Regions from separate parts of the Lactobacillus sp. X-49 genome, predicted to be linked through region 1. Evidence: riboswitches for the same ligand, from Rfam matches in the RefSeq annotation. Region 1 holds a riboswitch; the other holds the start of a gene.
The links. Region 1 has a riboswitch for thiamine pyrophosphate ahead of thiM (hydroxyethylthiazole kinase). Riboswitches for the same ligand answer to the same signal wherever they lie in the genome.
Positions count from the first base shown of each region.

Region 2: linked by a shared signal. The riboswitch ahead of ACYIAQ_RS03360 (ATP-binding cassette domain-containing protein) and the one ahead of thiM (hydroxyethylthiazole kinase) in region 1 are both predicted to bind thiamine pyrophosphate.

Region 1 is NZ_JBXSQM010000009.1:31,512-35,088, forward strand. Features, by position in the region: gene thiE (thiamine phosphate synthase) at 1-339, opposite strand, end outside; gene thiD (bifunctional hydroxymethylpyrimidine kinase/phosphomethylpyrimidine kinase) at 349-1,158, opposite strand; gene thiM (hydroxyethylthiazole kinase) at 1,168-1,956, opposite strand; TPP riboswitch at 2,035-2,135, opposite strand; gene ACYIAQ_RS05700 (alpha-L-fucosidase) at 2,953-3,577, opposite strand, start outside.
Region 2 is NZ_JBXSQM010000004.1:81,955-85,531, forward strand. Features, by position in the region: gene ACYIAQ_RS03355 (helix-turn-helix transcriptional regulator) at 48-986, opposite strand; TPP riboswitch at 1,122-1,211, shown strand; gene ACYIAQ_RS03360 (ATP-binding cassette domain-containing protein) at 1,209-2,615, shown strand; gene ACYIAQ_RS03365 (energy-coupling factor transporter transmembrane component T family protein) at 2,625-3,278, shown strand; gene rlmH (23S rRNA (pseudouridine(1915)-N(3))-methyltransferase RlmH) at 3,315-3,577, opposite strand, start outside.

The sequences.
Region 1 (3,577 bases):
AATCATTTGTTGACCAACATCAGCAATAACTTGTTCAATTGATTCATCAGTTTGTCCCACGTGAATACCTTCGGCTCTAACCTCTTTTGCTAAGTTGACATCATCGTCAACAAAAAAGGGTACGTCATATTTTTGACAAAGTTCGTGTAACTGAATTGCCATTGGTAAGCGATCTTTTTTACTTAGAGTCGATTTAGCTCCCTTATCACGAAACTGATAAGCTGTTATTCCTGCTTTTAATGCTTCTTCCACAAGCTGTGGTAATGTTTGGTGAGGAGAAAGATCCTGTGTGCCACAAATAAAGTAAGAATGCAGGATATTAGATTTAAATTGTTTCATATTTTTTTCCTATCTAACTTTGGCCCAGTGATTGAGTGGACCATGGCCATGACCGACCTGAATAGTTTGTTCAATGGTAGCAGCAACATATTTTTTGGCAACTTTAATTGCTGTTGGTAGCTCATTTCCGAGAGCTAATTGAGCGGCAATTGTTGCTGCTAAAGTATTACCCGTTCCGTGGGTACGTGCTGTATTTGTGCGTGGACTGCTTATCCAAAAATCAGTGCCATCTTCTAAAAGGGTATAGTCGCTAACATGTTTATCTTTAGCATGTCCCCCTTTAATTAACACGTTTTTAACACCCATTTTTTGTAAGGTAAGTGCTAATTTCGGATATTCTTCTTTCTTTGTTATTTTTATTCCGGTTAGTTCTTCAGCTTCAGGTAAATTGGGTGTGACAAGATCTGCTAAAGGAAGTAATTCTTCTCTAACGGTTGTAATCGCATCTTTACTTAATAAAGTAGCACCTCCCTTGGCTATCATTACCGGGTCAACGATAGTAGGACCAAAATTGTATTTTTGTAAATTAAGTGCAACTTGGTGAACATGAGCTGAATCACCAAGCATGCCGGTTTTGCAAGCCCGAATTTTGAAATCATTAGCTAGAGAAGCAAACTGGGCATCAACCATATCTAAGGGAAGTAAAAATGAGTTTTGTACACCCAAAGTATTTTGGGCTGTAACAGCTACTACTACTGCTGTACCAAAAACATGTTGCATTTGAAATGTTTTTAGATCAGCCATAATCCCAGCTCCACCACCTGAATCGGTACCTGCAATAGTTAGCACTTGCGGAAAAGAATTAATTTCTTGCTTCATGGTTATCTCCTAATCAAAATGAGCGATTTTTTCAATATCAGCAGGTTGAACCTCAGCTAGATAGTCCAGCAGGTATATACCAAATGAACCAGGTCCAACTTGAGGCTGATTTTTGACGAGCAGTTCCCCTGTAGCAGCGAAAATTAGTGTAGCAATTATTGCTGCTTCATAAGGATCTTTTTCAATAGCTGCAAAAGCTGCGACAATACTGGAGAGCATGTCTCCTGAACCAACGTGCGCTTGGAATAAGGGCGTTCCGTTATAAATATGTGTAACGTGAGTACTATCGCTAATTGTATCTGTAGCACCACTAGCAATTACAACACAGTTAAATTTTTGAGCCGTTTTTAAAGTAATCTCATCTAAATCATTATTGCCATCTCCTGCATCAATTCCTTTAGATTGCCATTCAAAATTACCTAAAGTAGCAATTTCACCAGCATTTCCACGAATAATTTGAATTGGGAATTCCGATAACAAATGTATAGCCGTGTCAAGTCGGTATTTGTTCGCACCAACTGCGACAGGATCAAGTATAATTGGTTTATTATCTGAGGATGCTTTTGCTGCGATTTTCTCCATATATTCGACTTGGAGCTTGGTTAAGGTGCCAAGATTAAGGGTGATACTTGCAGCTAATTGAGCCATTTCTTCAGCTTCTTCGATTTCCTGACTCATGATAGGCGATGCACCGATGGCATTAAGACCATTGGCTACATCTTGAACAGTAACAAAATTGGCGGCATTTAAAACAACGGGATTTTGTTGTCGTAACTTATTGAGCATGTCTAACTTCATAATTCATCTCCTAAAAATAAAGAACCATGGGCTTTTTCGAGCAAATAAAAAGCTTTGATACCGGATGGTGTCAAAGCATAATTGGATAAGGCACGTTCCTACGCAAGAATTAGCTTACAGGTTCAAAGGGTCTGGAAAAAATTCCATCTCAGCCTCAATGGGCTCCCCTCGTGTTATCACTTTTATTATAGCGATATTTAAGAAGTAGTACAATATAAAATGCTAAATAAAGGTAGTTTATAAAGAGAAAGAAAATGATTAGATTTACAGAAAAACTTTATGAAACTGTATATGATCTTTGGCAACAGAGTATGAAACATCCATTTATTATCGAATTAACAATCAATAATTTGCAAAACAACTAATAGAATTGAACTTGAATATAAATACAAGTTCAAGAAGTATAAGTTTCCAAACTTCAGATGATGAATTTGCTAAAGCTAAACTACTCAAGGCTAGTTATGAGCTTCCAATTGAAAAAATTGATACTGAAGAAAAAGCAGAAGCTTTTTAAATGATGATGGTGGATATTAATGGGTGCGGATACTTTATATTGGGCTTATGTTAGTTTCATTGATATTAAGGGTGGTAAAACTCGTCCAGTTTTATTTTTAAGACAAGATTAAAAAAGCTATTTTCTTTTTAGACTAACTTCAAAATATAAGGATAAATCTTCTCTTTTCAAAAATAAATATATTGAAATAAAGGATTGGCAACAGGCAGGATTAAGCAAACCTTCATGGGTCGATATTTATAAAATCTACGAATATTATCAAAGATGGATCGATACGTATGACTGCGAATAGTATAAAGCAAATGTTAAAAGAATACTAAATCTGACAGATTTAATTGCTGAAAAGCAACGCAACAAATGAAGATAGCAGTTATTACGAGTTACAATTTTGGTAAATAACTTATGAAAAAGAATAAAAGAAAACACACGATTTCTCTATAATAAAGAAATCGTGTGTAAAAAATAGATTTGACCAAATTTACCTAACGTTGTTTATAAAAAATTTTAGCAACGCGCTCAATTAAATTTGTTCCATATTCAAAACCATCAGCTAAAATTTCTAGTCTTTTACTATTTATATTTTGGCTGAATTTTACACTTTTATTATTATCTAACCAAGTAATATGATCGATTAATCGATTATCCCAGTCTTTAAATATAATATTACGATCTTTTTCTCCACCAAGGACTACATTATTATTTCCAACGTTACCTAAATTATCAACAAAGAGATAACGTCCTTTAATAAAATCATAATTATTAGAAATTGAAGTATTAGTTAAGTTTTCATAATTAGGAGTATTATAAATTGCTTCGTGATTTATATTCATCCATTTTCTAACAACTTCGAGTAATGAACGACAGTGAATGTTTAAAGATCCGTCAAATTCTGGTCCTACGTTGATTAATAAATTTGCTCCAACTTTGCGTGTACGACAAATTTGTTCAATCAATTGTTGGGCAGAAATATAATTAAGATCATTTTTAGCATTTCCCCAGTGTTTGTTTAATGTTAAAGACGTTTCTGCCGCAAAATAATGATTATGTTGCACGTGATTAATGTTTTTGGGATTACCACGTTCAAATGTTAAAACATCTACGTTTGTG
Region 2 (3,577 bases), on a different contig from region 1:
AAATTGCTAGCAGGTAATTTTCTTGATAGCTTATTAGTTACCATTAATCATTTTAAATTAATATTAGCCTGCCGGAACAATTCTGTCCGCATTTGCACTGGAGTTTCATGGTAATACTCATTAAACTTCTTATAAAAAAAGGACTTCCCACTATAACCAACATGGGCAATAATCTCTTTAATCGAAATATCCGGTCGAGCAAGCAAATTACGAGCTTCTTGCATTCTTCTTTCATCGACATGTTCAACAAAACTTTTACCGGTTTTTTGTTTTACTAAACTAGAAAAATAATTAGTGTTAAAGCCGAAATATTGAGCAGCCTGGGCAAGCGTTACCTTTGCATAATTATCATCAATATATTGCTCTAACGTAGTAGGCGCAAATTCTTGAATAGTATCAGGAATTACTATTAGATCGCGGTTTCTAATAGTCGTTATGAAAAGTATGCTTAATTGTGCAATAATCATGCTTTGGGTAAACATATTTTGATTTAGATATTCATCAATAATTTCTTTAAGTAATTGTGCTGGTTTTGACATGGGTGAACTTTTTATATAAAGTAATTGTCTTATTTTTAAAGCATCATGGACATTATTGATTACATTTCGTTCGCTTGGATCAAGTACACCTGCGTTAATCAAAAAGGTTTTAAAATTTAAATTAGAATTAAATTCAAGTTTTAGTAACACATTTCCTTTTAGTTGTGTTTGCACATCATACTCACACTTACGTCGCAAAATCATGATATTTCCTGGCCCTAACTTTAACTCACGGCCATTATTTCTAATCTTGGTTTTACCAGTAATTTCGTAAAGAATAGTAGTATTGGTAGTCTGATACCTGTGTATACCTGCATTACGGTTTTCAAGATAAGCTGTAAAGATATCAAAACTGCTATTTCCTACCTTTAATTGTACTTCATTTGAATCAACATCCTCAGCATCCAGAACACTTGCTAAATATTGTTCTAGTTTAAACGCTACCATAAATTCACCTTCTTTAAATAGTGACTGCTTTATAATTTTATTATATATTAATGAATTTTATCCTACTGGTCAATAACTATCCCATTATAAAAAATTTCTTCTACTAGACAGTAAATCTGCTTTTAGATATAATGAAATCAATTATCGGGGTGCCAAAAGGCTGAGAATATACCCGCTGAACCTGCTATGGTTAATACCAGCGAAGGGAAAATTAATGATTTCATGTCGTCAGACCCTTTTGGTTATGATGGCTTTTTTATATTGAGGATAAAATTGATTACAAGTAAAAATTTGACTTTTTCATATGATAAACAAAATACTATTTTAGAACAAACTAATTTGTCCATCCCAACAGGTGAATTTTCGCTATTAATCGGACCCTCAGGATGTGGCAAATCAACCTTTTTAAAAATACTAGCACAACTCTATCCTAAATATGCCGGTACAATTAGTGGTTCAATTAACTTGGATAACCTTCAAACTGCGATGATGTTTCAAAAAGCTAGTGAACAATTTACAATGGCAACTCCTCGAGAGGAAATTGTTTTTGCTTTAGAAAACTTACAAATTAGTCGTGAGCAATACCCAACAAGATTACAACAAGCTGTCGATTTTGCCGAGATTAGCCATTTACTTGATCAAAAAATTAATACTATGTCAGGAGGCGAACAGCAGCGTGTTGCCCTGGCAGTACTTGTAGCAATGGATGTTAATGTTTTTTTATTGGATGAGCCTTTCGCTAGTTGCGATCCCACCACTCGTAAATTCTTAATTACCAAATTGGCTCATCTGCGTGATTTAGGCAAAACAATCTTTCTTAGCGATCACATTCTTAGTGATTATGTCGGAATTTGCGACAACTTGTTTCAGTTTCGTGATAAAACGATTGTCAAACTAAAAGAAAAAGAAAAAAAGCTGCTACTGCACACTAATGATCAACATCCTACCTATTCTTTCTCCATTCCAGTGCATGAAAGTAGTTGCTTTACTTTCGCCAATACTGAAATCAAACAAAATCGATTATTATTATCCCAACACGAATTACAAATTATTGCTGGCAAAACAACGTTAATTACTGGGGCAAACGGCGCAGGAAAAACCTCACTATTTGAAGCATTAACCAAAATGCTACCTTATGAAGGCAACTTAACTTTTAACAAACAAGAAATTTGTCAACTTTCGCCCCGCAAATATTTACGGCAAGTTGGGCAAGTTTTCCAAGAAGCAACCGATCAATTTATTAATGTTACTGTACTAGATGAACTAAATCTGAGCAAGAAGCAACGCTCTGACAATTTTTTTACTGATCAAAGAATTCAGCAAGCTTTAGTAAACTTGAATTTAGATCAACTTCTAGATCAGGTAGTTTATTCTCTTTCGGGTGGACAACAAAAGAAATTACAAATACTACTAATGTTAATCTCTAACCAGAAGGTACTACTCTTAGATGAGCCACTCAGTGGGCTTGATCAAGACTCGGCACTTCAAGTCATGAAATTATTAAGACAAAGTCAAATAGACAGGAAACAAACACTACTTATTATTAGTCATGAATTAACTAACCTTGCTAGTTGGTGTGACTATCATCTTGTTTTAGCTAATCATCAATTAACTTATGTCACTAAATGAGGTATACCATTGAACCCTAGTTTTAAATTTCTCTTAGCATTAATTATTTCTTTAGAAATATCTTTTGAGTCCAGTTTGGCAACCAACTTCCTAATTATCAGCATCAGTATTATTTACTTACTAATTAAGCATGTTAAATTGAAAAACTTACTTATAACGTTGTTTGCCCCACTACTAGCGGCAGTTACTATCTTTGCCACCCTATATTGGTTTGCGCCACAACCAAATTTAACCAATGCTCTCAGCTTATCTAGTCGTATTTACGTCTACACTTTAACAATTTATTGCGTAGCAGTTGATACCAGTGCCGAACAAATGGCTCGCTCTTTCGAACAAAATTTTCATTTACCAAGCAAATTCGCTTATGGGGTTTTAGCAGCCCTCAACATTGTGCCACAAATTAAACAAGCAATTAGGCAAATTCGCACGGCTGCAATGATGCGGGGTATTTACCTTGGTTTCTGGTCACCTACTCTATATTTCAAAGCAATTCTTGTAGCCCTAAATTCTGCTGAAAACTTGGCTCAAGGAATGGAGTCTCATGGCTATCATGAGAATGCAACACGTTCAGTAATTATAAAAATACCGATTAAGGTAAGTGATTGGACTATAAGTATTATAATTTTGCTAATAGTTAACTTAAGCCTATTTATATTGCATTAGCTTAATAAAAAATGATCGTTTTGATATGACCACTTTTTATTTATGGTAAGTACTACCACTAATAATCATGAAAGCACGGTAAATTTGTTCAATTAATACTACTCGCATTAATTGATGAGGTAATGTCAATTTACCAAAACTTAGTAATTCATCCCCACGTTCATTTACAGCTTGACTTGTTCCGAGACTTCCTCCAACAACAAAAGTAATATTTGAATGACCATAGATTGCTAAATTGTTAATTTCTTGAGCAAATTCTTCACTAGAACGTTGCTTACCTTTAATTGCGGTAACAAAAA